DNA from 3 places in the Staphylococcus sp. AS1337 genome. Region 3 is predicted to be linked to each of the others. Evidence: riboswitches for the same ligand, from Rfam matches in the RefSeq annotation. Region 3 holds a riboswitch; each other region holds the start of a gene.

Region 1 (11,395 bases), on a different contig from region 3:
TGCAACCTTTATCTGATGAAGCGCCTGTTTATGTATTAGAAGGTGAAGCACCAAACTATAATGAGAGTAAAAATGATTATAGCAAAGTTGATGTAGAGTCTGTGTTTGATGAACTATTACAACATCCAACTATTGCATCTAAACGTTATTTATATGAACAATATGATCAACAAGTTGGCGCTAATACAATTGTGAAACCAGGATTACAATCATCTGTAGTTCGAGTAGAAGGTACGAATAAAGCAATCGCATCTACGATTGACGGTGAAGCACGTTATGTATTTAACAATCCTTATGAAGGTGGGAAAATGGTTGTAGCAGAAGCGTACCGTAATTTGATTTCCGTAGGTGCTACGCCTTTAGCAATGACTGACTGCCTAAACTATGGATCACCAGAAAAGAAAGAAATTTATCAACAGTTAGCAGATTCAACGAAAGGTATGTCAGAAGCGTGTGAAGTATTAAATACACCAGTCGTATCAGGTAATGTATCACTTTATAATGAAACTAGAGAAACATCTATCTTCCCTACACCAGTTGTAGGCATGGTTGGGTTAATCGAAGACATCGATTATTTAAATGATTTCCAACCGAGTGTTGGTGACTCTTTATATGTAGTGGGTGACACAAAAGATGACTTTGGTGGTAGCCAAGTTGAGAAGTTACTATATAAGAAAGTAAATCATGAATTTGAAGCAATTGATTTATCTAATGAAGTACAAAAGGGTGAATCTATTAAACAAGTGATTCGTAATGGTGTTGCATCACATGTTCAAACCGTTGGAAAAGGTGGCTTATTATTGACGTTAGCACGTATGAGCGCACATTACCAACTTGGATTAAACGTACAATTAAACGTAACGAACGCGCAATTATTTAGTGAAACACAAGGGCGCTATATTGTTGCAGTAAAAGAAGGACAAACGTTAGAAATTGAAAATGCTGTGGAAATTGGTCAATTAACAAATGACGGTCAATTTAAAGTAACTAATAATGAGGTTCAAGTAACACGTGATGTTCAAAACCTTACTGATATATGGGAAGGAGCAATACCTAAATGTATGACAGCAACGGACTAAATGAAGAATGTGGTGTATTTGGTATTTGGGACCATCCCGAATCTGCACAATTAACTTATATGGGTTTACACAGTTTACAACATCGTGGGCAAGAAGGTGCTGGTATAGTGTGCTCTAATGGTGAAAAGTTAATTGGTGAACGTGGTTTGGGTTTGTTAACAGAAGCAATATCGGATATTCAACTTGAAACTTTCAAATCATACCAACACGCTATTGGTCATGTGAGATATGCAACATCCGGTAATAAAGGTATTGAAAATATCCAACCATTTTTATATCACTTTTACGATATGAGTGTTGCAGTTTGTCATAATGGAAACCTTATAAATGCACAAAGTTTAAAGCGTTCATTAGAACATCAAGGGTCTATTTTTCATTCATCATCGGACACAGAAGTCATCATGCATTTAATTAGAAGAAGTAAAGCACCAACCTTTGAAGATGCATTCCAAGAAAGTTTGAGAAAGATAAAGGGTGGATTTACTTTTGCTATTTTAACTAAAGATGCATTATACGGCGCAGTTGATCCTAATGCAATTAGACCATTAGCTGTAGGTAAAATGAAAAACGGCTCTTACATGATTGCGAGTGAAACATGTGCGATTGATGTCTTAGGTGCCGAATTTGTGCGCGATATTCATGCAGGAGAATATGTTGTGATTAATGACGAAGGTATTAGAGTAGAGTCATATACGAGACACACTACGACAGCTATTTCTGCGATGGAATATATTTACTTTGCTAGACCTGATTCTACAATTGCTGGTAAAAATGTACATGCAGTTAGAAAGCAATCTGGTAAGCAACTAGCTAAAGAAAGTCCAGCTGAAAGCGCAGATATGGTTATCGGAGTGCCGAACTCTTCATTATCTGCTGCTTCTGGTTACGCAGAAGAAAGTGGATTGCCTTATGAAATGGGCTTAGTTAAAAACCAATACGTTGCACGAACATTTATTCAACCGACCCAAGAACTACGTGAACAAGGTGTACGCGTAAAATTATCAGCAGTTAAGGATATTATACAAGATAAAAATATTGTACTTGTAGATGATTCAATTGTCCGAGGTACAACTAGTAGACGCATCGTACAAATGTTGAAAGATGCTGGAGCTAGAGAAGTACACGTACGTATCGCATCGCCTGAGTTTATGTTCCCGAGCTTTTATGGCATCGACGTTTCGACAACAGCTGAACTTATTTCTGCCAACAAATCGCCAGAAGAAATAAGCGAACATATTGGTGCAGATTCTTTAGCTTATCTGTCAGTTGATGGATTGATTGATTCCATCGGGCTTGAAGTAGATGCACCATACAGTGGATTATGTGTAGAAAGTTTTACTGGTGACTATCCAGCAGGACTTTATGACTATGAAGAAGATTATATAGCACATCTAAGCGACCGCCAAAAAGCATATATAGCAGATCATAAACAATTCTTTGATAGAGAGGGTAATTTAAATGTCTAAAGCATATCAACAAGCCGGTGTAGATATTAATGCAGGTTATGAAGCAGTAAATCGTATGTCTAGTCACGTTAAGAGAACAATGCGTAAAGAAGTACTTGGCGGTTTAGGTGGTTTTGGGGCAACATTTGACCTATCACAATTAAACATGAAAGAGCCATTACTTGTTTCAGGTACAGACGGAGTAGGTACAAAACTGAAATTAGCAATAGATCACGATAAACATGACACAATTGGTATTGATGCCGTTGCTATGTGCGTCAACGATATTTTAACTACAGGTGCAGAACCACTGTATTTCTTAGATTATATTGCAACACATAAAGTTGTTCCAGAAGTCATCGAACAAATTGTCAAAGGGGTAAGTGACGGTTGTGAAGAAACGCATACTGCTTTAATTGGTGGAGAAACTGCAGAGATGGGTGATATGTATCACGAAGGTGAATATGACTTGGCAGGATTTGCTGTAGGGGCTGTTGAAAAGAGTGAATATATTGATGGTTCTTCAGTAAAGCCAGGTCAAATTATCATAGGACTTGAATCTAGTGGAATTCATTCAAATGGATATAGCTTAGTTAGAAAATTAATCGAAAAATCTAAGATTGATTTACAAGCTAACTATAATGATGAACAAACATATTTAGAAGCATTTTTAGAACCAACGAGATTATATGTTAGTCCAATATTAGCTGTTAAAGAAGCAGTTAATATTCATGCTATGACACACATTACAGGTGGTGGATTTTATGAAAATATCCCTAGAGCATTACCCGAGGGTGTCACTGCTAAAATAGATGTAACTAAATTCCCAACATTACCAATTTTTGATTGGTTGCAACAACATGGAGAGATTGAAACTGAAGAAATGTACAACATATTTAATATGGGTATTGGTTATACAATTGTAGTAGATGAGGCTCAAGTACAAACAACTTTAGATATACTAAACAAACAAAATGTAAATGCTTATGCAATTGGAGAAATCGTTGAAGGCGAAGAACCAATTCAATTAACGGGGGTATAAAAGTGACCAAAATAGCTATTTTTGCGTCAGGGTCAGGTAGTAATTTTGAAAGCATAATGACACAAATTGAGCAAGGTAATCTTCCTCATATTGAAGTGACAGCATTGTATACAGATCAAGTTAGTGCATATTGTATTGAACGCGCTAGGAAATACAATCTAGATGTACATATTAATGAATTGAAAAACTTTGATTCTAAAGCAGACTACGAACGAAAAATTATAGAGTGGCTTACTTCAGAAAAAGTTGAATGGATAGTCTTAGCAGGCTATATGAAATTAATTGGCGAAAATATTTTGAGAGCCTATGATAAAAGGATTTTAAATATTCACCCATCCTTATTACCTAAGTACAAAGGTAAAGATGCGGTGGGACAAGCGTTAGCAAGTGGGGATGACATAACGGGTACAACGGTACATTATGTCGATAGTGGGATGGATACAGGAGAAATTATCGAACAAAAAACATGTGATATATACCCGGACGATACTAAAGCTGATTTAGAAGAGAGAATAAAAGCATTAGAACATGAATTATACCCAGCAGTCATTTCAAAAATCATTCAATAAGAGGTGCAAGTAATAATGAAGAAAGCAATTTTAAGTGTGTCTAATAAAACAGGGATTGTAGCGTTTGCGCAATCACTAATAGAAAATGGTTATGAATTATATTCAACAGGTGGAACGATGCGTGCAATTGCTGAAGCGGGTGTACCTGTAAAATCTATTTCTGACTTAACGCAATTTGAAGAAATTATGGATGGCAGAGTTAAGACATTACATCCATCTGTGCATGGTGGTATTTTAGCAGATCGTGATAAACCTGAACATTTAGAACAATTAAAAGAACAACATATTGATTTAATAGATATGGTCGTCGTGAATCTTTACCCGTTTAAAGAAACGGTTGCTAACCCAGATGTAACAGAAGGTGACGCAATTGAAAATATTGATATTGGCGGCCCTACAATGTTGCGTGCAGCAGCTAAAAACTTTAAACACGTGACAACGGTAGTTCATCCTGCTGATTATAATGAAATCATAAATAGATTAAAAGAAGGCCAATTAGATGAAGCTTATCGTAAATCATTAATGATTAAAGTATTTGAACATACAAATGAATATGATGCAGCGATTGTCGATTATTTCAAAGAAAACAAAGAAAGTTTACGCTATGGTGAAAACCCACAGCAGTCTGCATATTTTGTACGCACTTCGGATGCATCACATACACTAGCTGGAGCTAAACAATTACACGGTAAACAATTAAGTTATAATAACATTAAAGATGCTGATGCTGCCTTGTCACTTGTTAAACAGTTTGAACAACCAGCAGCAGTTGCTGTGAAACATATGAATCCTTGTGGCGTTGGTGTTGCTGATTCAATAGATGAAGCTTATCAACATGCCTTTGAAGCTGATAGCCAATCTATCTTTGGTGGTATTGTTGCTTTAAATAGAACAGTTGAAAAATCATTAGCTGAAACATTACACGGTATTTTCTTAGAAGTTATTATTGCACCAAAATTTACGCAAGAAGCTTTAGATGTTTTAAGTCAAAAGAAAAATATTAGATTATTAGAAATTGATATGACTATTGATAATAGTGAACAAGAAGTTGTATCAGTTTCAGGTGGTTACTTAGTACAAGATAAAGACAATGTAGCTTTGAAACGTGAAGCAATGAATGTTGTAACTGATGTTGGACCTACAGAAGCACAATGGGATGCGATGTTACTAGGATGGAAAGTAGTTGCTTCAGTTAAAAGTAATGCAATCATATTAAGTAATGCCAAACAAACTGTGGGCATTGGTGCGGGACAAATGAATCGTGTTGGTTCAGCACAAATCGCTATTGATCGTGCAATTGAAATTAATGACGATGTAGTAATGGTTTCCGACGGGTTCTTCCCAATGGATGATACTGTCGAGCTAGCTGCCAAGTCAGGAATCAAAGCGATTATTCAACCAGGTGGTTCAATTAAGGATCAAGCATCTATTGATATGGCAAACAAACATGGTATTGCTATGGTAACTACGGGCGTTAGACACTTTAAACATTAATAATGGAGGCCATATATTATATGAAAGTACTTGTAATTGGTGCAGGTGGTAGAGAACATATTTTAGCACATAAGTTAAATCAATCACCAATCGTTAATGAAATACATGCTATTCCAGGTAATGATGCAATGTCAGACGTAGCAATAATCCATACGGAAATAGCTGAAACTGATCATGAAAAAATAGTAGCATTTGCACGACAACATGAAATAGCGTGGGCAATTATTGGGCCAGAACAACCACTTACAGAAGGTTTAACAGATAAATTACAAGCAGCAGATGTTAAAGTGTTTGGTCCAAATCAAGCTGCTGCGCAAATAGAAGGTTCAAAACTATTTGCAAAGCAATTAATGGAAAAATATAAAATACCAACGGCAGAATACAAAGAAATTACTAATAAACAGAGTGCCTTACAATATATTGCATCTTGTGAATATCCTGTTGTATTAAAGAAAGATGGATTGGCTGCTGGTAAAGGTGTTATTATTGCAAATAATTATGAAGAAGCACAAGCAGGTGTAGAAACTTTATATCCTGAGGAAGATGGTGTTGTTGTATTTGAACAATTCCTTGAAGGCGAAGAATTTTCACTTATGACTATGGTTAATGGTGACTATGCAGTGCCATTTGATTGTATTGCGCAAGATCATAAACGTGCATATGATAATGACAAAGGACCAAATACAGGCGGTATGGGTGCTTATTGTCCAGTACCTCATATTGATGAATCAATCTTGAAACGTACTAACGACGAAATTGCTCAGCCAATTGCCCAAGCTATGGTCAAAGAAGGGTACTCATTCTTTGGTGTACTTTATATAGGAGCGATTATTACAGCAGACGGTCCAAAAGTAATAGAATTTAATGCTCGTTTTGGTGACCCTGAAGCACAAGTGCTACTCACACGTATGGAAAGTGACTTGATGCAACATATAATTGATTTAGAAGCAAAAGCGCCTATCAATTTCGAATGGAAAGATAATGCGGTTGTAGGCGTTATGTTAGCTTCAAAAGGTTACCCAGGACAATATGAAAAAGGACATCAAGTAACAGGTTTTAATTTAAATGGCGATTACTTTATCAGTGGTTTGAAGAAAGAAAATGATGTGTATGTTACTTCGGGCGGTCGTGTCATATTAGCATTAGGCGAAGGTGAAGATATTGCTGAAGCTAAATTTAATGCATATAAAGCGGTCGATAAAGTAGAAAGCGATGGGCTTTTCTATCGTAAAGATATTAGTAATAAAGCGATAAAATAGTTGAAAGTTTATCATAAAGTTAAAAAGCGATTGGACAAAGTGGTTTAAGTTTTGTCCAATCGCTTTTCTTTTTGGATAATATGTCTACTTAAAAAGTTGGTTAATCTTTTTAATAAATATTTGTTACACGTATATCTTCAATGCCGGTAATAGGAATATATTGAGCTAATAAATAAGCACTCAATAAAATGATAACTATTACTAAAATTAATAGAAAATCTTTATACGAGAAAGGTGCATAATAATAATACGTTCTTGGACCATCTTTAAATCCATTTTTTTCCATTGCTACAGAAAGCTGATGTGCTTTACGAATGTTTTGGCTTAATAAAGGTATTAATAAATGTTTTAATTTTTTTAAACCACGATAATTTTGTGCGTTAATTAACTGATAACGCATTTTTAATGATTTTCTAAGTTGTATTAATGAAATGAACATCAATGGAACCATACGAATTGCTGCCATAAATGCATAAGCCACTTTAGGTTTTACTTTTAAGTGTTGCATTAAACTGTAAAAAACTAAAACAATCTGAGAAGTGAAAGCAATTAAAATTCCAAAAAATGAAATGGTAGTTGTACGCATGGCTAAATGTAAGCCACGATATAAACTCTCTGAAGTAATATGGATAAAACCAAATTGGAATAGTGTGTGCGTACCATCGCCATAAAAAATCATAAACAACGCAGATATGACACTGAATATCATCGTTAAAATAACAAAAGTTAAGGTGATTTTTAATTGCAAACCATTAAAAGCTAATAAAAATAAAAGCATTAAACATGTAATGTAGAGCATGAAATCAAACTGATGAACAAGTATAACAAAGAAAAATAAAATAACAGCGATTGCTAACTTAGTAATTATATTTACATCATCTACAAAAGTATAATGTTTCTTCCAAAGATCAAACATAATCATCACCAACCATTTCTTCTATGACGTGATGTGATAAATGGAGTCTTCGAGTTGGGTAACGAGATATGATTTCTGAGTCATGTGTCACCATAATAATAGTCTGACCACTAGCTACACGTTGTTGAAATAATTTTATTAAATTAAATGTATTATGGCTATCGAGACCAAATGTAGGTTCATCAAGTAATATGAATTCAGATGATGAACTTAGTGCAATTGCAACACTTAAGCGTCTCTTTTGACCTATTGAAAGTTCATAAGGATGTTGAGATTTTACGGATAGCAAATTAAGTGTATCCAACATTGATTCAGTCTGAGCAACAGCTTCTTGTTTAGAATTAAATTTATTTTTATATTGAATATGAACTTCATCATAAACGGAAGAAGTTATGAATTGTAACTCTGGATTTTGATAAACTAAATACATATATTTAGCAGCTACTTTAATTTTATTGAAAGAACGATTATTCACTAACATACGTCCTTCATATTTAATTAATTGCATCATTGATTCGAGTAATGATGTTTTTCCAGAGCCATTTGTGCCTGTAATTGTAATCCATTCTCCAGTCCCTACACTTAATTGAGGTATATTAATAAGATTATGTTTACCACGTTTTATGGTTACATTACCAAATTCAAGGTTTAACTTTGAGCTACTGCTATTGAAATGCATAGTTGATGGAGCATATTGCCATGCATTAGGGTGCCAAACGCCATACTCTGTTAACAAATCTTCATGTTCATTCAAAATTTCATCGGGCGTGTTGTCAGCGATAATGTCACCCTCATAATTTAATAAGATGACACGATCCATATGTTGCCATATATGATCCACTTTATGTTCGACAATGATTACTGTTTTATCTTGCCAAAGAGCTTTAATTTCCCCCCATAGTTCTGCAGTCGATTCAACATCCAACATTGCAGTAGGTTCATCTAAAAACAAGGTTTTCGACTGTTGTAATATCGTTTCGGCAATTGCTAATTTCTGTTTCATACCGCCACTTAGCTGATTAATGTATTGGTTTTTATCAACTTTTAAATCTACGGCTTTTAATGCATTATCTATACGTTTATCCATTTCGTGACGAGGGATTTGTTGGTTTTCTAAAACAAATGCTAATTCTTCGTCAACTTTAGGCATACAAAATTGACTATCTGGATCTTGAAATATAACACTACTGGAATCATCGATAATTAATTCATCATATTTAATAGGTAAATCAATAAGATTTGGTACAATACCACTTAATACATTTAATAAAGTGCTTTTGCCAGAACCTGATGGTCCTAGTAATAATACTTTTTCGTTTTCTTTGATTTGGAGTGTTAAATGATCAAATATCTTTTTCTTACCGTTTGGATATTTTAATCGTAAATTTTTTGTAGCTATCAACGTAATTGCTCCTTATAAATTATCATAGTCACTTTCTGTGGCAGGTCTGAACAATTTGGTTACTCCCGTTTGATCCAATGCTTTTACTATATAGTAGGAAATTAGGCCGGCAACGACGATGCCGCTTATAAGTCTGAATCCGATATATAACGCTAGATTCCAACCTACAACTTCACCTAAATAACCATAAGCAAAGTCTAAAGGCAATGTTGAAATAGAGGCTAAGAGACCAGCGAGCATTGCGACCATTGCTGAACGAGATTTATACCTGAAAATAGCAAATATAATTTCACATGCTAAACCTTGTAATAAGGCATAGACCATAGTTGCAATATCAAAACGACCCATGACAATAGTTTCTCCGGCACCAGCAGCAAATTCGGCTAATATTGCAATGCCAGCTTTAGGGATAATAAGGTATGCGACGATAGCAGCCATGAACCAAGCACCATATGTTAATTCTTCAAAATGTAACCCTGTAACTTGTAACGCTTTATACACAAAATTCCAAATGTTGTAAATAATTGCAAAAACAACAGCAATTAGCACAGTCACTAGAATTTCTGAAAGCTTTAATCCTTTTGACATAAAAAATCCTCCTAATATAAAAACGCACAACCTTCTAGAAAGTTGCGCGTTAAAATATAGGCATACAAATACCTGGAAAATAGGTGATTAGTACACTTTCCTACGCTAGTTTCATCTAGATCAGGTTCAAAGGGTTTGAGGGTATACCTCATCTCAGTCACAAAACACCCCTAGTGCGAATGATTAATTTAAATTTAACTATAATGTATGACTTTTAAGGAATAATGTCAAGACTGCCTATTAAATTTAATATATAACATATGTACTTTACTTCTATATAAGTTAATAATTATTTCGCTTTAATCAAATTAAAAATTGTTCATATAAAAAGGAGGTGAGCTATTTTATTTATATCCACTATCCATCTTAATCGCATTACATCCCAATACATATGGTATTTACATCTGAAGATATTGTCTTCACACATATAATACATATCTAATGCAATTGCATTGAAAAATTACAATAAAGGTGAGGCTGGGACATTTATTATGACCCAGCCTCACTTGTCGGATTTACATTTATATTTTAAAGCATGTGAAACCTATATTATTGAAAAATTTAGTCTAATGAATCTTGGACATTCTTTTTAGTTTCTTCTGTACTATCTTCAGCAGTTTCTTTCTTATCTTTTAATTTATCTTCTGCTTCTTTTGCTTGTTCTGCGGCTTTTTTGTTTAATTCTTCTTTACTCATAGATTAAACACTCCTTTTAAAGTATATGACTTCTATAAAATATATATACCACAACTTAAAAAAATCAAACAAAACTAGTGATTTAGATTTTAGTCTTAGTTATAATCAATTTATTGTTTAATTGAATGATATAAGTGGAAAGTTGACTATACATCGATTTATATCATACTATGGACTTATTTATTAAATTGTTAAAGACAAGAACTAAATGTTAATATATAATAACTTTTGAGGTGAATGGTATGTCTTTTTTGAAGAAACACGCTGAGATATTATATAGTTATATTATAGGCATCGTTTCGCTTTTCACAGGTCTCATCATTTTAATCAATTTACCTTTAATTGATAAATTAAATAACAAGGGTAAAATTGACTTACATATTCATAATGTATGGGATTTTATAAACGCATTTTTTGGTGAAATAATTAGAGTGATAAGCAATTATATAGGTAATTTCCCAGTATTTAGTGCCATTATAATCATTTTATTTGGTATTGGTGTTGTTTTGCTTGGTTTTACTCTATTTAGAACAACAAGATACGACTATGACATTTCAATATTCTTTTTAGTTATTGGTATATTGTTCTTTATTATCACGTTAATATTAATGACTCAAGTTTATAGCTTCTTTGCTATTATTTTCGTAATACCATTTGCAATTCACATTGGTTACATCGTTTATAAGGACGAGTTAAATACAGATCATAGAAAATACCATTATCTTTGGATTATTTTCAGTTATGGTTTTAGTTATTTGATTACGCAAATTGTGCTATATGGGAGAATTGATAGTGATGAAATTATACCGATTGATATTTTAAGTGTGAACACATTTTTCATAATTATGTGGTTACTAGGTCAAATGTCAATTTGGAACTTCTTATTTTTAAGAAGATCCCTTCCA
Region 2 (11,395 bases), on a different contig from region 3:
GATCCAAAACAGAAAAATTGGTCGAAGGCAATTGGCTCACAATTTGGTATTCACGATATTTATCCTTCACTCGTATCATCCGGAGATTTTGTTGGATATGTAGAAAGTAGCCTAGCTAAATCATTAGGATTAAAAGAGGAGGTAGCTGTTTTTGCTGGTGGTGGTGATAATGCATGTGGTGCACTTGGTGCTGGCGTTATCAAATCCAACGATACATTATGCAGTATTGGGACTTCTGGTACGTTATTAACTTGTGAAGAAGGTGAAGGAAAGATGTATCGCCATAATTTGCACTATTTCAATCATGTTGTCGAAGATAAATCATATGTAATGGGTGTGACGCTTGCCGCTGGAGATAGTTTGAATTGGTTAAAAAAGCATGTATTTCCTGACTTAACTTTCAATCAAATTTTAAGTTTAGCAAGTGAATCTACAATTGGCAGTGAAGGATTGTTATTTGCACCTTATCTTTCAGGTGAGCGTACACCACATGGCGATTCCAAAATTAGAGGTAGCTTTATCGGGTTAAGTACTTTACATACAAATGCAGATATAGCTAGATCAGTAATTGAAGGTATTACTTTTTCATTGTATGAAACATTGGTATATTTACGTGGAAAAGGGAAGGACATAACGCATATTACCTCGATTGGCGGAGGTGCGAAGAATGATTTTTGGTTACAATTACAAGCTGATATATTTAATGCGAAAGTCAGTAAATTGAAATATGAGGAAGGGCCTTGCATGGGGGCTGCAATGCTAGCTATTGTCGGTTTGGGTTGGTATGAAAACATAGAAGATATAGTTAATCAATTTATTGTCTATGATAGAACCTTTTTTCCAAATAAAGCTCATCACGAACGCTATGTTGAATATTTTGAAATATATCAAGAAGTCTATCGTCAGACCAGACCTATAACAGCACGTTTGTTAGAGTTGTCTTTATAAGTGGGAAATTGCATAATAATGTCAGCTAACATTAGAAACATTTGCTACCAATGTCAAAGTGATACTTGAAAAGTAAATCATTATAAGTTAGATTGTAAGTAATCGTTAAAACATGTGAAATGAACATTTAATTTGAAAATTTAATAGATAGAAACCACTGGAAGTGCCTTTGATAAAGGCTGAGACCGAAGTAATAACTGAGGGATTCCTAGAACCTGATCCAGTTCGCACTGGCGTAGGAAAGTGGCGTTTTCTATGATAGAAGTAATCATATAACGTTATTTTTCCACCAGGGAAAATAACGTTTTTTTATTTTGGGGTGAATATATTGTTTATTGCTATTACACCATATCAAGATTTGTCTAAATCACATATTAAGCATTACTGTAAAATCGAAGGTGTTATTGATTACTTATTAATAAGAGTGCCAATGAATACTGAAGAACTAATTCAGTGGGTTCATGAATTACTAAAAAATGAGTTTCCTAAGGATAAGATTATTATTCATAGCGATATCAACGTAATCATACGATGTGACTTGTCGGCAATTCATTTTAGAGAAAGTGACCGTTCTATTGTGGAAATACAAACTCGTTATCCTAATTTACAAGTGAGTATGTCTACGCATCGTAAAGATGCTATTGCTAACGCTAAATATTTAGGGCTAGATTTTGTGTTGTTCGGACACGTATTTGAAACACCTTCTAAACCTAAACAAAAGCCTAGAGCAAAGACGGAAGTTGAAGAAGCGCTACAAATTGATATTCCGATTATTGCAATTGGAGGTATTAATCAACATACTTTATCTTCTTTACCTAATGGATTTTCAGGAATAGCCGGGATTTCTATTTTTAATAAATACTCGAAACAAAAACTCATGAATATGAAGGAAGTGTGGGAGGAACATGTATGATGTCATTATTATTGGTTCAGGAGTCATGGGCATGTCAATAGCACGTGGGTTAAGTCAGTCCTTTGCGAATATAGCTGTGATAGATAGAGACGAAGCAGGTAAGCATGCATCTTATAAAGCAGGTGGGATGTTAGGCGCGCAAAATGAATTTACCGAAAACAGTGCTTTATTTAGTTTGGCAACAACTTCTCAAAAGATGTTCAAACCTCTAAGAGACAGTTTGTTTGAAGAGGTTGGCGTGGATATTGAGTATTTAAATAGTGGATTAATAAAATTGGCTACGAATCATTATGATAATAAAAAAATCGAACAACAATATCAATTCTTGAGACAACATTTTACATCTGTAGAACATCTTAGCCCGACTGATGTTCAGCATATGTCCAACGGGGTCATTACTTCAAAACACACAAATGGTATTTATATGGCTGAAGATAATCAAATTAATGCAAACCGCTATACCAAAGCGTTGTTGAAGTCGCTATCATATCGACATATAGATAGAATATACCAAACAACTGTAACCCATATTGAAGCCGAAAAAGGCGGCTACCGTGTGGAGACACAAAGTGGAACTTATTATACTGAAAAGTTAATTGTCACGGGTGGTGCTTGGACAAGCACACTTTTACCGCAATATTTACCTTGTGAAGCGGTTAGTGGTGTAAAGGGAGAAGTACTATTGATAGAACAACCCGATTTGAATTTGGGCGTTACCATGTTCCTGACAAATGGTTGCTATGTCGTCCCTAAATTAAAGAATAGATATTTAGTCGGTGCAACAAGTTACTTTGATGACTACTCAGTTGGGGTGTCTAATGCAGGGAAATCATGGCTTAAGTCACAAGCTTTGCGCTATATACCTGATTTGAAAAATGGAAAAATCATAAACCAATGGTCAGGTATACGACCTTATTGTCAAAATGAACAGCCTATTATGGATGAAGTGGATAAAGACTTATTTGTCATTACTGGCCATTATCGCAATGGAATTCTACTATCACCTTTAATAGGCGAGTTGATGAGTCAATGGGTTATTAATGGCCATAGGCCAAAACAATTATATGATTTTCAGATTAGGAGAGGTGAAAGAAATGAAATGTAAGATTAATGGCGATGTATTTAACTTTGAACAACCAATTAATATACAAGAAATAATTCAATCATTAGGACTGGATGAAACACGTATTATTGTAGAGCATAATGAGACACTAATTAAACGTGAACAATTTGCAACAAGGTTAGTCAATGATGAGGATAAATTAGAATTACTAGAATTTGTAGGAGGCGGATAATATGTTTAAAATAGGAAATTTCACATTAAATTCAAGGTTGTTGTTGGGGACAGGTAAATTTGAAAGTGAGCAAATACAGACAGAATCAATTCAAGCTTCAGAAACTGAAGTATTAACATTTGCTGTCAGAAGAATGAATTTATATGACAAAAATTTACCTAACCCATTGGCCAAAGTAGATTTATCAAAATTTGTTACTTTCCCTAATACTGCAGGTGCTAAAAATGCTAGTGAAGCTGTAAGGATTGCCGAAATAGCAAATCATGCAGGAGTCTGTGACATGATTAAAGTAGAGGTCATTGGTGATGACGAAACATTATTGCCAGACCCATTAGAAACATATGAAGCATGTAAAGTGTTGTTGGAAAAAGGTTATACGGTCTGTCCATATATTTCAAATGATGTCGTATTAGCTAAGCGCTTAGAATCACTTGGTGTACACGCGATAATGCCACTTGCATCACCTATAGGGACAGGTAGAGGTATTAACAACCCATTAAATTTACGCTATATCATAGAACGCACAAATGTGCCCATCATAGTTGATGCGGGTATTGGTTCCCCTAAAGATGCTTGTCATGCGATGGAATTAGGTGCTGATGGTATTTTACTTAATACGGCAATATCAAGTGCAGCGGATCCTGTGAAAATGGCAGAAGCAATGAATAAAGGGATTACTGCCGGAAGATTGAGTTATGAAGCAGGAAGAATACCTGTGAAGTATACGGCACAAGCATCGAGTCCAACTAAAGGTATTGGATTCTTATGATAGAACGGTACAATCGACAGGTAAGATATCATCAGTTTGGTGAGCAAGGTCAAAGCCAACTTCAAAAAACTCATGTCATGATTATGGGTGCAGGTGCACTTGGTAGTCACAGTGCAGAAATGTTAGTAAGGATGGGGGTAGGATCACTTACTGTAATCGATATGGATATTGTTGAATTATCCAATTTACATAGACAGGCGTTATATGATGAGTTGGATGCGGAACAAATGTTACCTAAAGTTGAAGCATTAAAGCATAAGTTGAATCAAATCAATAGCAACGTACAAGTAACAACAATAGATCGAGAAATAACAAATTTAAATATAGAAAATCTATTAACGGCATATCATCCGGATATTGTTATAGATGGTATGGACCATTTTAAAATAAGATATTTAATCAATGAATCTTGTAATAAGCAAAGTATACCTTGGATTTATGGTGCTGCAGTTGGTAGTAAAGGTACTGTTTATGGTATCGATAATCAAGGACCATGTTTGAAATGTCTACTTGAAACAATGCCAAGTACTGGTGAAAGTTGTGCAATAAATGGTGTGCTACCACCAGTGATTTATCAAGTAGCTAGTATGCAAATTTCCGAGCTAATGAGATGGGTCTCTGGCGAAGCATTTTCAAAAAAACTTATAACTATAGATTGTTTTAATATGCAATATAAGTCAATGGATATTAGTGCTTTAACACAAAGTGATTGTAATGTTTGTGTGAAGCATGAGTATGAATTATTAAATGATAAATACGACACCAAGATAGAGAAGCAATGCGGAGATATGTTCTTGTTACGCTTTAACGCCGACATTTTTAACCATATTGATTATTTACCAGTTACTGTGAAAAAAACTAATGACTTTGTGAAACTATTGGCGTATGAGGCTCATGAAATCACACTGTTCAAAGATGGAAGAATGCATGTCTATGGTACTGAAAATGAGGAGGAAGCTAAGAAAATTTATAGAGAAATTGTAAAGAGTTTGAGTTGAATATAAAATAATTTAAAACACTGATTAGACAATAGGATGATTAACTATTGTGTAGTCAGTGTTTTTTATATTTTTAGATTGTTAATATAGATGTTTTGAAAATGTAATTAAAGTTCACAAATACTTTGAAAAGATTTTACAAATTTGTGAACTGCTTATTTATACATTGAAACACTATATATTGTGTTATAAATTTAAATAAAACACAACATATAGAAAAGAGGGGTAAAATGAATAAACTCGAACAAGATTTAAAGAATTTAATAACTAAAGATCCTACAGTGATAAATGAAAATGCCAATAAGGATAGCGCTACATTTTCGACGATGAGAGATTTAACAGCCGGTGTAGTATCTAAATCATATGCGTTAAATCATTTATTACCAGAACATATCGCAACAGCTCATAAAGAAGGGGACATACATTTTCATGATTTAGATTATCATCCATTTCAACCGCTTACGAATTGTTGCTTAATAGATGCAGAAAGTATGCTCAAGAATGGTTTTCAAATTGGTAACGCAACTGTGACTTCACCTAAATCAATTCAAACAGCTTCTGCCCAACTTGTACAAATCATTGCCAATGTTTCTAGTAGCCAATATGGAGGGTGTACAATTGATCGGGTTGATGAATTACTGAGCCATTACGTTCAATATAATGAAGCTAAGCATCGAGAATTGGCTGAAAAATTTGTGACACCACAAGACATAGAAACTTATGTTGATTATCGAGTTTCACAAGATATCGAAGATGCTATAGAAAGTTTAGAATATGAAATTAACACATTGTATACATCAAATGGTCAAACACCTTTTGTAACATTAGGATTTGGATTAGGAACAGATACATATAGCCGTAAAATCCAACAAGCAATTCTTAACACTAGAATCAAAGGTTTGGGTAAAGATCGTATTACTGCCATCTTCCCAAAACTTGTATTTTCAATTAAAAAAGGTGTGAATTTTAGTTCGAAAGATCCGAATTATGATATAAAACAATTAGCATTAGAGTGCTCTACTAAAAGAATGTATCCTGATATTTTGAATTATGATAAAACGGTCGAAATATTAGGTGATTTTAAAGCTCCGATGGGTTGTCGTTCATTTTTGCCAGCTTGGAAGAACGAAATTGGAGAATTTGAGAATAATGGAAGATGTAATTTAGGTGTTGTGACATTAAATGTGCCTAGAATAGCAATTGAATCTAATGATGACATTGAAATGTTTTGGAAGATATTCCATGAACGAATGGCACTAATGCATGATGCTCTCGTCTATCGAATTCAACGCATTTCCGAAGTAACACCTAATAATGCACCTATTTTATATAAAAATGGTGCATTTAAACATCGTTTAACGGATAAAGAAGATATTATGACATTGTTAAAAGGAAAACGAGCTACTTTATCTATGGGATATATCGGTTTGTATGAAGCGGCTACAGTGTTTTATGGTCCTAATTGGGAAACACAGTCTATAGCTAAAAAATTTACATTAGATATATTAAAAGCAATGAAAGTTTACCAACTGAAATGGACTGAACAATATGATGTTTGGTTCAGCGTTTATAGCACACCAAGTGAGTCTCTAACCGATCGTTTTTGTAGACTCGATATGGAAAAATATGGTGAAATACCGAACGTCACTGACAAAGGATATTATCAGAATTCATTCCACTATGATGTAAGAAAAGATATTACACCATTTGAGAAAATTGATTTTGAAAAGGAATATCCTTTTTATGCAAGTGGTGGTTACATCCATTACTGTGAATATCCGAAATTAAATCATAATTTAAAAGCATTAGAAGCGGTATGGGATTATTCATATGATAAGGTAAGTTATTTAGGCACGAATATTCCGATTGATCATTGTAGGGAATGTGACTTTAAAGGTGATTTTAAAACTACAACAACAGGCTATCAATGTTCTGAGTGTGGTAATTATGATCCTACTACAGTTGATGTAGTGAAACGTACATGTGGGTATCTTGGTAATCCAGTCCAACGTCCTACGATTGAAGGAAGACATAAAGAAATGTGTGCTCGAGTGAAACATCTGAAAGAACAAACACTATGACAATATTAAATATTAAAAGAGGACAAGGTTACATTGCCAAAATTGAGTCACAAAGTTTTGTTGATGGAGAAGGTGTCAGATGTAGTTTATATGTCTCAGGATGTCCATTTGCCTGTGAAAATTGTTATAACAAAGTGGCGCAAAACTTTAGATATGGTGAAAGATTTAACGATTTAATCTTGGAAGAAATATTAGGAAACTGTGAACCTGATTATATTTCTGGGTTAAGTATCTTAGGTGGAGAACCATTTTGTAATTTAGACATTACATTAAAGTGCGCCCAAGCATTTAGGGAAAAATTTGGGTGTTCAAAAACATTATGGGTTTGGACAGGCTTTTTATTTGAATATTTAATGGAAGATAAAGGTGAAAGAAATGAGTTACTTAATCATATAGATGTGCTCGTAGACGGTCCTTTTATTAACCATTTATATCAACCTAACCTACCATATAAAGGTTCTTTGAATCAACGAGTAATTGACGTAAAAGCATCTTTATCACAAACACGAGTACGAGAACTGCAATTAACATAATTTAAAGTAGAAAAAAGGTTGATATAAATAATCTCATAACTAAGACTACCAACCTAACAAAGCAGTTCATTATTATCAAAGCGTGTCTATTAGTTCATTAAAGTATATTTAGAGCGAAAATGTATCGGACTTTTCACTTATATTCAGACTTAAAGGGATGGGACAACAAATTATTTTTGAAAAAAGGTGATTTCTGTCTCGTCCCTAATATTATCATTTTAGTGAAAGCCGTTACACAGTGAAAGTTTGTTTTAAGTATTAGCTTTTCATAAGTGCATGTATATCACAAGCGAATTACTATTAATATAAAGCATAATTAACTAAAATGAATATTGATGAAAGATACAAAGTAATTAATTTCTGACATAGAGAAGGTTGAAAGGAGCGGATTAATCATGTGCACTGGTTTTTCATATTTATCGAAAAGTAACCAGGTGATATTAGGACGTACTATGGATTTTGTTTATCAATTAAAAGGAAACCCTGCTGTACAACCACGTCATTTTTATTGGGAATCACGCGTAGCATATAAAGGTAAAACAAAGTATGGTTTTGTTGGATCGGGTAGTGATATGGAAGGATTCTTATTTGCAGACGGTGTCAATGAACATGGTCTCGGTGCTTCAATACAGTATTTTAGAGGATATGCAACATATGCCACAGATGTACGAGAGGGGTATATGAATATTGCTCAAAGTGAAGTAATTACGTGGGTGTTGGGTTACAATCGAAATATTGAAGATTTAATAGAAAATGCTAAATCCGTAAATGTTGTCGCACACACACTCAATGATATAGCTGAAGTTCCTCCATTACATTATCATATTACTGATGATTCAGGTAGAACGATTGAACTAACTTTTAAAGATGGTACTATGATCGTAAATGAAAATCCAGTAGGAGTCTTAACTAACAATCCAGATTTGAATTGGCACTATGAAAATTTGAGGAATTATATAAATATTACGCCACAACGCCCTCAAGCAAGCCAACTAATGAATACTATTTTCCCAACGCTAGGAAATGAAGGTGGAACGTACGGATTACCTGGTGGATACACTTCGGCGGAACGTTTTGTTCGAATGGCTTACTTAAAAAATAATTTAGAAGAAACAAGTAATGCAGAAGAAGATGTACTCAATGCATTTAAACTTTTAGAAATTGTTAGTATACCTAAAGGTGCAGTTAGAGACGAAGAAGCGGCACTACATTATACTTTGTATCAAACAGTCCTAAATTTAACTACACGCACAATGTACATTAAATGGTATGAGTCAAATCAGATTACAGAATTACAACTCACAGAAAATTTATTAAATAAAGAAGAGTTAACGATATTCGAACCAGTTTCGGGTTTAGTAACAAATAAATTAATCGACTAATATAATTTAGAATAAAGCTGATATATTAGCATGGAAAGCACATTCCAATTTAATTGGGGTGTGTTTTGTTGTTTAATTCCATATTTTTACTTTAAAGTTCCAAATTTTTACTGAATTCTTAACAAGTATAGTGCTCCTTTTTAAAAATAAATATTATTGTTAATAGCATGGATATTATCAACAAAGGAGAATAAGACATCTATGAGATTACTCAAAGAATATATTGCTAAAAGAAATAATAAGTATTCTATTCGAAAATTCACTGTGGGAACTGCGTCGGTTTTAGTAGGATCAGTTCTTTTTATCAATCAAGACAGTGAGGCAGAAGCAGATATGGTAAATGACAAAGAAACCATTGAAGCACAAAATAACGTTGAAGAGCAAGTTGTTTCAGAAGAAAAACATTTTGATTTAGAGAAAATTGGAGAAAAACATTCTAAAGAAGCTCAAATTGACGAAAATAATTCAAATGTTGTAAATCAAAAAAAATCGAAAATTGAAGAGACAAATAAAGCAATACAAGAAGATGAGCAAATCCCTTTTAATAATGAAGTGAAAGCAGAAGAAGGACAAAAGCAAAATGAAATTTCAAATAAAGTAGATGAGATAACAGACTATAATTTTGAAAAAGAGCATATAAATAAGCAAGAAAATAAAATAACTGAACAAAATAAAACAACTATGTCATCACATGAAAAATCTTCTGACACAAATATAGATAATTCTACATCTATAAAAGAAAAGCAATCTACATTAGAGCAAAAAGTTGGAAACGTTAACCAAATTAAAAACAATAGTGTTGAAGAACAAAAATTTGTTGATAATGACAAACAAAACAAAGCTCCTGTAGTTACAAAGAAAGTAGAAAGTAACAGGGATACTATTCAAAGTAATAGCTTAAATATAATAGATTTAAATAATGAAACAAAAGAGTCAACTAATAATAAGCCTAAATCAAGAGTGGCAAGGAGCTTGAATAGTTCATCTTACAATAATCGTTTCAAAGATAGACGTTACAGTGCGAGATTGAGTTATAATTCTGTACATGCAGGTGACTATATTACAAAAGCTATAAGAGAAGTTGAAAAAAATAGAAACGAATTAACTGAAGAAGAAAGAAAATTATTCATGAGAAATATCATTCGACAAACTTCACTTAAGAATAATAAGAGCGTTTATAATAATGTCTATAGAGGCATATACTCAGAACTTGGAAATAGAACAATTAATGCTTCTCAAGCAGACAAAATCAATGAATTATTATCTAAAATGAAAGATTTAACTTTTAATAGAGACAATAATGATTATCGCGCTGTTTATACATTTACGGACCAATCAGATGTAACTAAAAACCATTTTGGTATCGTAGAAGATGATATTTTTTATAATGACGGTGAGGTACTAATTGCAACAATGGTTTTATCGAAAGAAAAAGGTAGAGGTACCTATCGATTTGAGAATTATGCTATAAGACCTAACGCAAGTCTTAGTAAAAAAATAAAAAAAGTTTTCGCTGTATATAATGGTAGACAAAGAGTGTTATTACAACAAGACCATCTGGGATACTATTCATATACTCGTCCAGATAGCGGATCCAACGGTAATCCAAACACTGGAGGTGGTTCTGGCGGTCGAGTTGAATTTGTTATATCGTTTGACGCTAGTTACTATATAGATGTTAAACAAGATAAATTATTTGGATATATATTAAGTGATACATTAGATACAAATGTCTTTAGAGGAGTCAATATTACGAATCAATCTGTGGATATTGATGATGTAGCAAGAAGAATTAATGGAGCTCTAGTTAAAGCTAAAAAACAAAAGGCAGAAGAAGCAATCCAATCTGCAGAACAAGCAAAAAAATACGCTGAACAACAGATAGCAGAAGTAACAGCTGATGGAGCGGTAAATCCTGCTGAAAAACAAAAAATTGATGAAGCAATTACAGCTTTGGAAGAAGCAAAAAAAATAGCTATAACCAAACTTGATAGCGTGTTAGAGGGCACAGCAGATAAAGGTGATCTTCAAAGTAGGATAGATGAAATCCCTACATTAATTTCCCCAGAAGTGAATGATTTAGATAGTAATGGTGTAGTAGATACTGTTCAATTGGCTGAAGCTGCTCAAGCTGTACAGGCTGCTGAAGAAGCAAAACGAATTTTAGATCAAAAGTTTGAAGAAGCAACAAGTGATGGTTTAGTAAATCCAAATGAACAAACTGCTATTAATCAACTAAATAAAGCGTTCAAAGTGGCTAAAAGCATAGCGAGTGACAAACTTAAAAATGTACCTAATGGTATAAAAGGTAAAAACGAGCTTCAAAATAAATTAGATCAAATGAATGAAGTGACAATACCTGAAATCAACGACCAAGATAGCAATGGCGTGTTAGATACAGAGCAATTAAATGAAGCGCAACAAGCCATCGAAGCAGCCGAACAAGCTAAACAAGCCGTAGATAACAAGTTATCTG
Region 3 (11,395 bases):
CTATTTATTGATAACATTTTCAGATTTACACAAGCTGGTTCAGAAGTATCAGCGTTGTTAGGCCGTATGCCTTCAGCAGTTGGTTATCAACCAACACTTGCTACTGAAATGGGACAATTACAAGAACGTATCACATCAACTACTAAAGGTTCGGTTACTTCTATTCAAGCAGTATTCGTACCAGCGGATGACTATACTGACCCAGCGCCAGCTGCAGTATTTGCTCACTTAGATGCAACAACAAACTTAGAGCGTAAATTAACCGAAATGGGTATTTACCCAGCAGTTGATCCATTAGCATCTACATCAAGAGCACTTGACCCAACAATCGTTGGGCAAGATCATTATGAAATAGCGCGTGATGTACAATCTACATTACAAAAATATAGAGAATTACAAGATATCATTGCTATTTTAGGTATGGATGAATTATCTGAAGAAGATAAACAAACAGTTGAACGTGCACGTCGTATTCAGTTCTTCTTATCACAAAACTTCCACGTAGCTGAACAATTTACTGGTCAAAAAGGATCATACGTACCTGTTCAAAAAACTGTAGAAGGCTTCAAAGCAATTTTAGATGGTGAATATGACCATATCCCAGAAGATGCATTCCGTCTTGTAGGTAGTATGGAAGAAGTAGTTGCCAAAGCTAAAGATATGGGTGTTGAAGTTTAAAAATTAGGAGGTATGGATAATGAACACATTAAGCCTAAATATTGTCACTCCTAATGGTTCTGTTTACGACCGAGAAGATGTTAATCTTGCAGTGTTACAAACTACTGCAGGTGAGATTGGTGTCATGTATGGACATATTCCAACTGTTGCAGCACTTGAAATTGGCTATGTCAAAATAAATTTTGACGGTGGTTCAGAATATATTGCAGTGAGTGAAGGTTTTGTTGAAGTAAGACAAGATAAATTATCAATTATTGTACAAACTGCAGAACCTGCGAAAGAAATAGATGTTGCTAGAGCAGAATTAGCAAAATCTAAAGCAGAATCTCATTTGAATAATGAAGAAGATAGTAGCGATATTAATAGAGCTAAACGTGCTTTAGATCGTGCGAATAACCGTATTCGTGTTGCTAATTTACAATAAATTATGCGTTAAAGTTTCTTAAGTTGTCTTAAACTGTTGATAAAGTCACTGGCTTTATCGACAGTTTTTTTATGTTGTTAGTGAAACACTGTGCTTTGCTATCAAATAGTCATTACTATTCATTTTACAATCATTGATTGACAATATTATTTTTACATAATAGTTACAATGAACTATGCGATTTATGAGTTATCTTTCTTTGGAAAGAATATGAATAATACATTTGAAACGGGGAAAAGATACCATATAAGCAGTGAGAATATCTTAAATAGTACAGTTCTAAAAGTATCATTTCGTTTGTTTTTCATGTAAAATAAATGGACAGTGTAAAGCGAGGAGCATGACTTATGGAATATTTAGGACAATTTTCGATTGTACATCTCATCTTACATGTTATTTGTATTTGTATTGCTTATTGGGCACTAAACGCAGTAAGGTTAGAGCAGTTTTTTAAAAAAGGATTCCCTATGCAAGTTCAAATTTGCATGATTTTCTTAGCGATTTTATTAGGTACTGCTGTAAGTAATTTTATTGTGGATTTACTACAATTTTCAACACAAATAAAATATTTGGCACAATAATTCAAATGCTTGTATATTTTTTTGAATTATAGATATAATTAATAAGAAGTACTTAATGGTTAAAAATTTAAAACGAAATATATAAGTAGTTAAGTGGAGGATTTAAGATGGATATGATAGAAATCAACGGTGGAAGTAGATTAACTGGTGAAGTCAAAGTTTCAGGTGCAAAAAATGCTGTATTACCAGTATTAACTGCTTCTCTATTAGCATCAAAAGGTGTTAGCAAACTTATGAATGTGCCTGCATTAAGTGATGTAGAAACAATTAATAATGTTATTTCAACGTTAAATGCAGACGTTTCTTATAATAAAGAAGAAGAATCTGTTACAGTCGATGCAACAAAGCAACTAAATGAAGAAGCACCATACGAATATGTGAGTAAAATGAGAGCAAGTATTCTTGTTATGGGCCCTTTATTGGCACGTTTAGGTCATGCAAAAGTTGCCTTACCAGGTGGGTGTGCGATTGGTTCTAGACCTATTGAACAACATATTAAAGGTTTCCAAGAATTAGGCGCAGACATTCATATGGATGGCGGTTTTATTTATGCTAGTACTGAAAATGGTTTAAAAGGAACAACAATCCATTTAGATTTTCCAAGTGTAGGTGCTACACAAAATATAATCATGGCAGCATCTTTAGCAGATGGTAAAACAGTATTAGAAAATGTTGCTCGTGAACCTGAAATCGTTGATTTAGCTAATTACATAAATGAAATGGGAGGAAATGTTACTGGAGCAGGAACAGACACAATTATTATACACGGCGTAGATGAGTTACATGGTGTTGAACATGCGATTATTCCTGATAGAATTGAAGCCGGTACATTGCTAATTGCTGGTGCAATTACTCGTGGTGACGTTTTAGTTAATGGTGCGATTAAAGAGCATATGACAAGCTTAGTATATAAATTAGAGGAAATGGGTGTCAATTTAGATTATCAAGATGACGCGATTCGAGTGACAGTTGAAGATGAACTAAAACCAGTAGATATCAAAACATTACCTCACCCTGGTTTTCCTACTGACATGCAATCTCAAATGATGGCTTTATTACTTACAGCTGAAGGCCATAAAGTGGTTACTGAAACAGTATTTGAAAATAGATTTATGCATGTAGGCGAATTTAAGCGCATGAATGCTAAAATCACAGTTGAAGGTAGAAGCGCTAAAATAGAAGGTAAAAGTCAGCTACAAGGAGCACAAGTAAAAGCAACCGACTTACGTGCCGCAGCTGCATTGATTTTAGCTGGTTTAGTAGCAGATGGCAAAACCCAAGTTACTGAATTAAAACATTTAGATAGAGGTTATGTTGATTTGCATGGTAAGTTAAACGCATTAGGTGCAGATATTAGACGTATAGACAATTAAAATCTTGCTACAATAATTAATGAATTGCAACGAAAGAAGATTTGGAGGAAGAAAACAATGGAAACAATTTTTGATTACAATGAAATAAAAGAAATTATACCACATAGACAACCTTTTTTATTAATCGATCGTGTGGTTGAATATGAAGCAGGTGAACGCTGCGTCGCAATTAAACAAGTTTCTGGTAATGAACCATTTTTCCAAGGCCATTTCCCTGATTACGCTGTTATGCCTGGTGTATTGATAACAGAAGCACTGGCACAAACAGGTGCAGTAGCTATCTTAAATAGTGAAGAAAATAAAGGAAAGTTAGCACTATTTGCAGGTATAGATAAATGTAGATTTAAGAAACAAGTAACTCCTGGTGATACATTAAAACTAGAAGTTGAAATTACTAAAATGCGTGGACCAATTGGTAAAGGTAATGCCAAGGCTACAGTAGATGGTCAATTGGCTTGTAGTTGTGAATTAACGTTTGCCATTCAAGCTAAATAAATAAAAGCCTCAAGGTTTAGGTGTATCATACACCAGCCTTGAGGCTTTTCTATTTTTCTATTTTTTCATCTTTTAGACGTGGTTTCGATTGCATCATTCGATTAAATGATTTTTTTAGTTCTTCGCCAGTTAATCCTTCATCAATTAATTGTTCTAATAAGCTTTCTGCATAAACTTGTCTAAGTGTATAAATATGACATTCAAAAACGACAGAAATAGAATGTTCAAGTTTACTGATATTTTTTATAGTTGCGTCAAAAAGTGCCGGATCATTTGCAGGGCGTGTAATAACCACTCGTATATCTAATAACGTTTCATCTTCCATATACGTTTTCATTGTTTCATAATGAAAATCTGAAATAACAATTTCTAATAACCAGCCAGTACCACTATTTTCTTTATTGATTATAACTCCATCTTCTAATTCGTATTCAGTGACACCACCACTTTCTGATACGATTTGAAATCGAACAGCTTTAAATGATTTCATCGTCCTCACATCCATTTAATAAATTTAAATTCTACAATTATTTCATTTATACAATCATTATAACGTAATTTTAAATAGTAGAGGTGAATTTTGTAGAATTTAGTGTGAATTCACTTTTAAATTCTAGTATTAATGTATTTTGACCTGTGATTTGAAAATGATTAGTATAAAGTTATAAAGGAGGTGACATATGATTAACAACATTGTCATAGTAGGGAGATTAACCAAAGACCCTAAAATTTATGAAAAGGAGGGGAATAAATTAGCTACAATGTGTGTAGCGATAACAAGAAATTATAGAGATAAGGATCAAAATACCATTTGTGATTATCTATATTGTAAGGCAATTGGTAAAATAGCTAATAATATCGAACTATATTTAAATAAAGGATCACTTGTGGGAATTACTGGTCAAATGCAATCAAGAAAATATGAAAAAGAAGGGCAGATGCATTTTATATCAGAACTTTTTATTGAAACGATTAAATTTATGTCTCCGAGAAATAAAGATGAAATTAGTGAATTTCATGAAATATTCCCTATAGATCAAGTTTGTAATTCAACTAAAGAAAAAAGTCTACAAGATAATGAAATATACGAAATTGTATAATACTCCCAATTTAAACCAACCTCAAAATTAACCCACCCAAATCTATATACATTAAATCCTACTATCAATTATACTTCTTCAGGCTATTCCTCTTAATATAAGTAAAAAAGAGGGATAGCTTTTTAAATATAAAGAGTTTTGAGAAATAGGAAAGAAATATAGGCATTAATCATCCAGAATAATCAGATAAATTACAATTACATTACATACTATATAACGATGAAATATTCTGGAAAACCTTCACAGTAGTATTTAAGTAGAAAAAATTAATTTTAAAATATATTTATATGTAATTTAATCGTAAAAAAACTACAGATTTTTTCATTTCTCTGTAACCTACTATGGTTTTATGAATGTTATAGTTGTACTTGCAAATTAATCATAAATAACTTATTTACCTTATAGGAGGACTTTTTTACAATGAAAAAAACAGTAATCGCATCAACTTTAGCAGTAGGACTCGGAGTAACAGGATTTGCAGCAGGAAATTCAGCTGACGCTGCTGAACAAGGTGTAGACAAAGCTCAATTAGCGCAACAAGCACTAACTAATCCAGAATCATTAAACGAAGCACCAGTTCAAGAAGGTGCGTATGACATTAATTTCACATATAATAATACAAATTTTAATTTTTCTTCAGACGGTGAAAACTTTAGCTGGAGCTACGGAGAAGGTTCAAGCGAAGAATCAAACACGTCAGTAGAACAAACTACAGATAATAATGCACAAGAAGAGCAAGCTCAACCAGCTCAAACTGCTACAGAGCAACCAGCACAAGAAGCAGCACCTCAAGAAGAAACAACACAACAACCACAACAAGAAGCAACTTCACAACCTTCTTCTAGTTCAAATGAAGCTTCAGAAGGTTCATCAGGTGTAAATGCACACTTACAACAAATTGCACAACGTGAATCAGGTGGCGATATTCATGCTACAAACCCATCATCAGGTGCTTCAGGTAAGTTCCAATTTTTACAAAGCACATGGGATTCAGTAGCACCAGCTCAATATCAAGGTCAACCAGCTGGTAATGCACCAGAAGCAGTACAAGACGCTGCAGCGCAAAAATTATATGATGAAGTTGGCGCTTCACAATGGGTAACTGCATAATTTAACAGTAACCAAATAAAGTATCTTATTAAAGCCCTCGACATAACTATATGTCGAGGGCTTTTTAGCGTATAGACAACACACTAGTGGAGTGTATAAAGTTAAAGATTAATATAATTTATAAAATAGTCATATTTCTAGGGGATAAATTAATCTAATGAAATCATTTTAACTTAATATAATTTTACCCCTTCGTTTTATATAAACTGTTTTATTGCAATAGGTGATATACTTTGATATGTTTTAGATAAATATAATATATAAAAATCTACTAGGGGAGCCTTTTGGCTGAGATGATTTACATCAGACCCTTACAACCTGATTTGGTTAATACCAACGTAGGAAAGTAGTTTAATTATAGTTAAATTGCTATACCTTTCTATTAATTAACTACATTCCTAGTTGGAATGTAGTTTTTATTTATAGGAGGAAATCATTTGTTATTTTCAGAAACGTTAAAGAAAGAGTCACAAAATATTATAGATGATATTTATAATGATCCATTTATTCAAGAAATGTTGAACGGTAATTTGCCTATTGAGGCAACAAAATTTTATTTACGTGCCGACGCATCGTATCTAAAGGAATTTGCTAATATATATGCATTGCTTATTCCAAAAATGAATAAATTAGAAGACGTGAAATTTTTAGTGGAACAAATTCAGTTTATTGTTGATGGTGAAGTGGCAGCACATGAAATATTAGCTGAATATATTGGAGAAAATTATGATGATATTGTAAGTGAAAAAGTATGGCCACCAAGTGGTGATCATTACATTAAGCATATGTATTTTAATGCGTATGCAAAGGAAAATGCAGCATATACGATTGCTGCTATGGCACCCTGTCCTTATGTTTATCAAGTGATTGCTCAACGTGCTTTAGAAGATAATCAATTAAATAAAGATTCGATATTAGCAAAATGGTTCGATTTTTATAGCACTGAAATGGATGAATTGGTTGATGTATTTGATAAATTATTGAATAAATTAACTGAAGCATGTACTGTGGATGAAAAGCATGAAATAAAAATGTGTTTTTTACAAAGTACAATTCATGAACGTAATTTCTTTAATATGTCATATATCGAAGAAGATTGGTTATATGGAGGGGAATAGAATGAAAAAACCAAAAATTGCTTTAACCATTGCAGGTACTGACCCAACTGGTGGCGCCGGCGTTATGGCAGATTTAAAATCTTTTCATGCTTGTGGCGTGTACGGGATGGCCACTATAACGAGTATTGTAGCTCAAAATACGAAAGGTGTACAACATATACACAATTTAGAAACACAATGGTTATCTGAACAACTTAGCAGTGTTTTTGATGATGAGTTACCACATGCAATTAAAACAGGGATGATTGCATCAAAAGATATGATGAAAGTTATTCAAGAGTATTTAGTAACGTATCCTGATATACCATATGTTATAGATCCAGTTATGCTAGCAAAAAGTGGAGATTCATTGATGGATGATGATGCTAAAAAGGATTTACAAAATATTTTATTACCTTTTGCTACAGTCGCAACGCCTAATTTACCTGAAGCAGAAGAAATCACTGGATTGACGATAGATGATGAAGCGTCTATTTATAAAGCCGGTAAAATTTTTATAAATGAAATTGGTAGTAAAGGTGTAGTGATTAAAGGTGGGCATGCAGAAGATTTAGATAGAGCTAAAGACTACTTATTCACCAAGGATAATGTTTATACCTTTGAAGAGCCACGTTATGAAACGAAACATACACATGGTACAGGATGTACATTTTCAGCGGTAATCACAGCGGAACTAGCCAAAGGTAAATCAATTTATGAAGCGGTAAAAAAAGCCAAAGCCTTTATTTCGTTAAGTATAAAATACACACCTGAAATTGGTCAGGGTAGAGGGCCGGTAAACCATTTTGCATATATGAAGAAAGTAGGTTTAGATGATGAGTAGCTTGAATCTATTAAGGGAAAATAATCCGTTAGTTATTTGTTACACGAATGATGTTGTGAAGAATTTTACAGCCAATGGCTTATTAAGTTTAGGTGCAAGTCCAGCTATGAGCGAAGCACCGGAAGAAGCGGTTGATATGCTTACTTATGCAAATGCACTACTAATAAATATTGGTACACTGACAAAATCAAGAGAAGTAGATATTTTAAAGATTGCTAAAACGGCAAATCAAATAGGGACTCCCGTTGTTTTTGATCCTGTAGCGGTAGGAGCGTCTCAATATAGAAAAGATTTTTGCGCGACTTTCTTGAGAGAAATTGATGTTGCCGTAATCAAAGGTAATGCATCAGAAGTATTAGCATTGATGGATGCGGACACAACAATGAAAGGGACAGATAGTGACCAAGATTTGGATGCAATTACTATTGCTAAAAATGCATATAATCAATTTAATACAGCGATAGCCATAACAGGAGAAAATGATATTGTAATTCAGGACAATAAAATTTATAAATTATCTAATGGGTCACCATTACTTGCAAAAGTAACAGGTGCAGGATGTCTATTGGGTGCAGTTATAGCTAGTTTTTTAAATAAAGATAAAAAAGTGACTACGGAAATGTTGATAGAATCTATTTCAATTTATAATATAGCTTCAGAACATGCTGAACAAAATTCAAAAAATAACGGACCTGGGTCATTTATGATTGAATTACTAAATGCACTTTATCATATTAAATACGATGACTATTTAAAATTGAGTAATAGACAAGAGGTGTAATTATGTTCGATAAAGCTAGTTTGAAAGTTTATTTTATATGCGGCACACAAGACATACCTGAATCAAAATCGATAAAAGAAGTTGTAAAAGAAGCCTTAGAGTCAGGTATCACTATGTTTCAATATAGAGAAAAGGGTAATGGTTCTTTAACTGGGAATGATAAAGTTGAAATGGCACAACAATTATTAGAACTATGTCACTTTTATAATGTACCTTTTATTGTAAATGATGATGTAACATTAGCTGAAAATATAAACGCTGATGGAATTCATGTAGGGCAAAATGATATGAAAGTTACGGAGTTTGCACAAAAATTTAAAAATAAAATTATTGGTTTAAGCATTAGTGATGTTAATGAATACCAGCAATCTGATTTAACTTATGTTGATTATATCGGTGTTGGCCCCATGTATGCTACTAATTCTAAAAAAGATGCAAACTTACCAGTAGGTCCTGAAATGATACCTAAGTTAAGAAGCTATATTGAGGGTTTTCCAATCGTTGCAATAGGTGGAGTTACCGTTAATAATACCAAAGAAATAATCCAAGCTGGAGCAGATGGAGTATCAATCATTTCTGCAATTAGTAAAAGTGATAATATAAGTAAGACAGTGAGACAATTTTTACAAAATGTTGATTAAAGTATAAAAATTTCTTTTTTTGTTTTCTACTTCCCTCCTAATATGATAAAATAAATTCTATGTGAATATATCATTAGAGGTGGAAAAATGAAGAAGAAAGCGCTACTCCCTTTATTATTAGGTGTAATGGTCTTTTTGGCAGGCTGTGACTATTCAAAACCTGGAAATAGAGATGGATTTTTCTATAATACGTTCGTAGAGCCAATGGATAAAGTTATACATTGGTTAGGAACTAGTTTTAATAACGACTATGGTTTAGCTATCATAGTACTTGTATTGGCAATTCGTGTAGTATTATTGCCATTCATGTTATCAAACTATAAAAACAGTCACATGATGCGTGAGAAAATGAAGGTTGCAAAACCAGATATTGATGCTATTCAAGAAAAGGTTAAACGTTCACGTACGCAAGAAGAGAAGATGGCAGCAAACCAAGAAATGATGGAAGTTTATAAAAAATATGATATGAACCCTATGAAGAGCATGCTAGGTTGTTTACCAATCTTAATCCAAATGCCGATTATTATGGGATTATTCTTCGTATTAAAATACCCTTCGAGCGGTGGTTTCACTGAACACCCTAACTTCTTATGGTTTAATTTAGCGAAACCAGATATTTGGATTACAATTATTGCAGGTATTTTATACTTCTTACAAGCATACGTTTCAAGTAAGAGTATGCCAAATGAACAACGTCAAATGGGTTATATGATGATGGTCATTTCACCTATAATGATTGTGTGGATTTCATTGAGTTCTGCATCTGCGTTAGGTTTATATTGGTCAGTCAGTGCGGCATTCTTGATCGTACAAACACAAGTAGCGAATATGTATTATTCAAAACTTGCTAAAAAAGAAGTGGCACCAATGATTGAAGCAATGGAGAAAAATAAAGCAGAATCAACTGCTAAAGGTAAAAACACACAAGTAGTATCTAAGAAGAACAAAAAGAAATAAAATAAGCACCAAGAATTAAAATTATAGATTTAAAAAGAATCCCGAACTGATAATTAACTCAGCTCGGGATTCTTTTCGATTACTTAAAATTGATGATACAACTAGTAATACCATTCATTAAAAAATTGTTCAACAAATTGTTGCATGTATTTATGACGCTGTTGTGCGATTTGTTTTGCAGTTGTTGTGTGCATTAAATCTTTAAGTTTAAATAATTTTTCATAAAAATGTTTAATAGCAGAGGGCGACCATTCGCTATAAAAAGATGCATCGACTTCGTTAATATTCTTAGTATCATGTTCTAACCACATAGGTTCTTTAAAATGACCAGAAAATTGAAAAGTCCTAGCAATACCAATAGCACCAATTGCGTCTAATCTGTCAGCATCCCGTACAATTTGGCCTTCAATAGATAATGTTACATGGTTATTTTGGCCATTTTTATAACTGATATGTTCAATAATGTATAAGATATATTGTAGCTGTTCGGGAGCTAATTGTAAGTTTGTTAGAAAATCTTCCAAGTTTTGTAATGCTTTGTGAGTATTTGTAAGTTTTGTATCAACGGTGTCATGTAACAAGCTTGCTAGTTGGATTGTTAACAAATCACCTACTTGTTCTTGTTCTGAGATGTATGTTGCCATTTTAACAACACGATTAACGTGAGCAATGTCATGCCCTGTCGCATCATGTTTATGAAACTGAGTCATGTACTCATTTGCTTGATTAAGTATGTCTGTATGATTCAAAATAAAATCACCTCTAAAGTTGTATATTGATGAATAAATGTTGCTTTTAAAATAAAGGTCTAAGTAGTTTAGCTCATAAACGTTATCTTAGACCTCAAAGCATACTATAATATTGGAGATAATAATCTAGAAATGCCTTCTTTAAATTTAATCCATAAGCTCCGCTGTTCGTAAATTTCTTTAGTTAATCTATAAGATACTTCTAAATCCTTTTCGAAAGCAAATCTTAATTCTTTAGCTATATGCGTATCATAAATAAAGGCATTTATTTCAAAGTTCAACGTAAAGCTTCGATGGTCCATATTAGTAGTACCTACACTTGCAACTTCATCATCAATCACTAATGTTTTTGAATGTAAGAATCCATTATTATAATGGAATATATTTACACCCGCATCTAATAAAGAAGCAACGTTATTGTATGTCGCCCAATATACAAATGGATGATCAGGTTTATTTGGAATCATAATACTTACATCAACACCACCAAGTGCTGCAATTTTTATTGCGTCTAAAAATGATTGATCTGGAATAAAGTAAGGAGATTGAATATGGATAGATTGTT

What was found. A riboswitch is a leader RNA that binds a small molecule or an ion and turns the genes downstream of it on or off. The one in region 3 is predicted to bind thiamine pyrophosphate.
Region 1: another riboswitch for thiamine pyrophosphate. It lies ahead of ACSUE0_RS10230 (ECF transporter S component); the one in region 3 lies ahead of tenA (thiaminase II).
Region 2: another riboswitch for thiamine pyrophosphate. It lies ahead of ACSUE0_RS00045 (thiamine phosphate synthase); the one in region 3 lies ahead of tenA (thiaminase II).

What each region holds. Positions count from the first base shown of each region.
Region 1 covers NZ_JBOIHZ010000006.1:19,675-31,069, forward strand. The annotation lists gene purL (phosphoribosylformylglycinamidine synthase subunit PurL) at 1-1,079, shown strand, start outside; gene purF (amidophosphoribosyltransferase) at 1,058-2,545, shown strand; gene purM (phosphoribosylformylglycinamidine cyclo-ligase) at 2,538-3,566, shown strand; gene purN (phosphoribosylglycinamide formyltransferase) at 3,569-4,135, shown strand; gene purH (bifunctional phosphoribosylaminoimidazolecarboxamide formyltransferase/IMP cyclohydrolase) at 4,151-5,629, shown strand; gene purD (phosphoribosylamine--glycine ligase) at 5,650-6,888, shown strand; gene ACSUE0_RS10220 (energy-coupling factor transporter transmembrane component T family protein) at 6,998-7,804, opposite strand; gene ACSUE0_RS10225 (ABC transporter ATP-binding protein) at 7,797-9,206, opposite strand; gene ACSUE0_RS10230 (ECF transporter S component) at 9,219-9,794, opposite strand; TPP riboswitch at 9,875-9,976, opposite strand; gene graF (glycopeptide resistance-associated protein GraF) at 10,356-10,490, opposite strand; gene auxA (lipoteichoic acid stability factor AuxA) at 10,733-11,395, shown strand, end outside.
Region 2 covers NZ_JBOIHZ010000001.1:1,165-12,559, reverse strand. The annotation lists gene xylB (xylulokinase) at 1-948, shown strand, start outside; TPP riboswitch at 1,098-1,207, shown strand; gene ACSUE0_RS00045 (thiamine phosphate synthase) at 1,277-1,861, shown strand; gene ACSUE0_RS00040 (NAD(P)/FAD-dependent oxidoreductase) at 1,854-2,966, shown strand; gene thiS (sulfur carrier protein ThiS) at 2,956-3,156, shown strand; gene ACSUE0_RS00030 (thiazole synthase) at 3,158-3,925, shown strand; gene ACSUE0_RS00025 (ThiF family adenylyltransferase) at 3,925-4,923, shown strand; gene nrdD (anaerobic ribonucleoside-triphosphate reductase) at 5,136-7,004, shown strand; gene nrdG (anaerobic ribonucleoside-triphosphate reductase activating protein) at 7,001-7,537, shown strand; gene ACSUE0_RS00010 (choloylglycine hydrolase family protein) at 7,933-8,919, shown strand; partial or broken gene ACSUE0_RS00005 (GA-like domain-containing protein) at 9,121-11,395, shown strand, end outside.
Region 3 covers NZ_JBOIHZ010000009.1:64,182-75,576, forward strand. The annotation lists gene atpD (F0F1 ATP synthase subunit beta) at 1-678, shown strand, start outside; gene ACSUE0_RS12545 (F0F1 ATP synthase subunit epsilon) at 698-1,102, shown strand; gene ACSUE0_RS12550 (DUF1146 family protein) at 1,450-1,683, shown strand; gene murA (UDP-N-acetylglucosamine 1-carboxyvinyltransferase) at 1,791-3,056, shown strand; gene fabZ (3-hydroxyacyl-ACP dehydratase FabZ) at 3,114-3,551, shown strand; gene ACSUE0_RS12565 (YwpF-like family protein) at 3,601-4,041, opposite strand; gene ACSUE0_RS12570 (single-stranded DNA-binding protein) at 4,232-4,651, shown strand; gene ACSUE0_RS12575 (transglycosylase family protein) at 5,072-5,761, shown strand; TPP riboswitch at 6,025-6,123, shown strand; gene tenA (thiaminase II) at 6,199-6,879, shown strand; gene thiD (bifunctional hydroxymethylpyrimidine kinase/phosphomethylpyrimidine kinase) at 6,881-7,702, shown strand; gene thiM (hydroxyethylthiazole kinase) at 7,695-8,483, shown strand; gene thiE (thiamine phosphate synthase) at 8,486-9,124, shown strand; gene yidC (membrane protein insertase YidC) at 9,212-10,081, shown strand; gene ACSUE0_RS12605 (HD domain-containing protein) at 10,183-10,830, opposite strand; gene cls (cardiolipin synthase) at 10,935-11,395, opposite strand, start outside.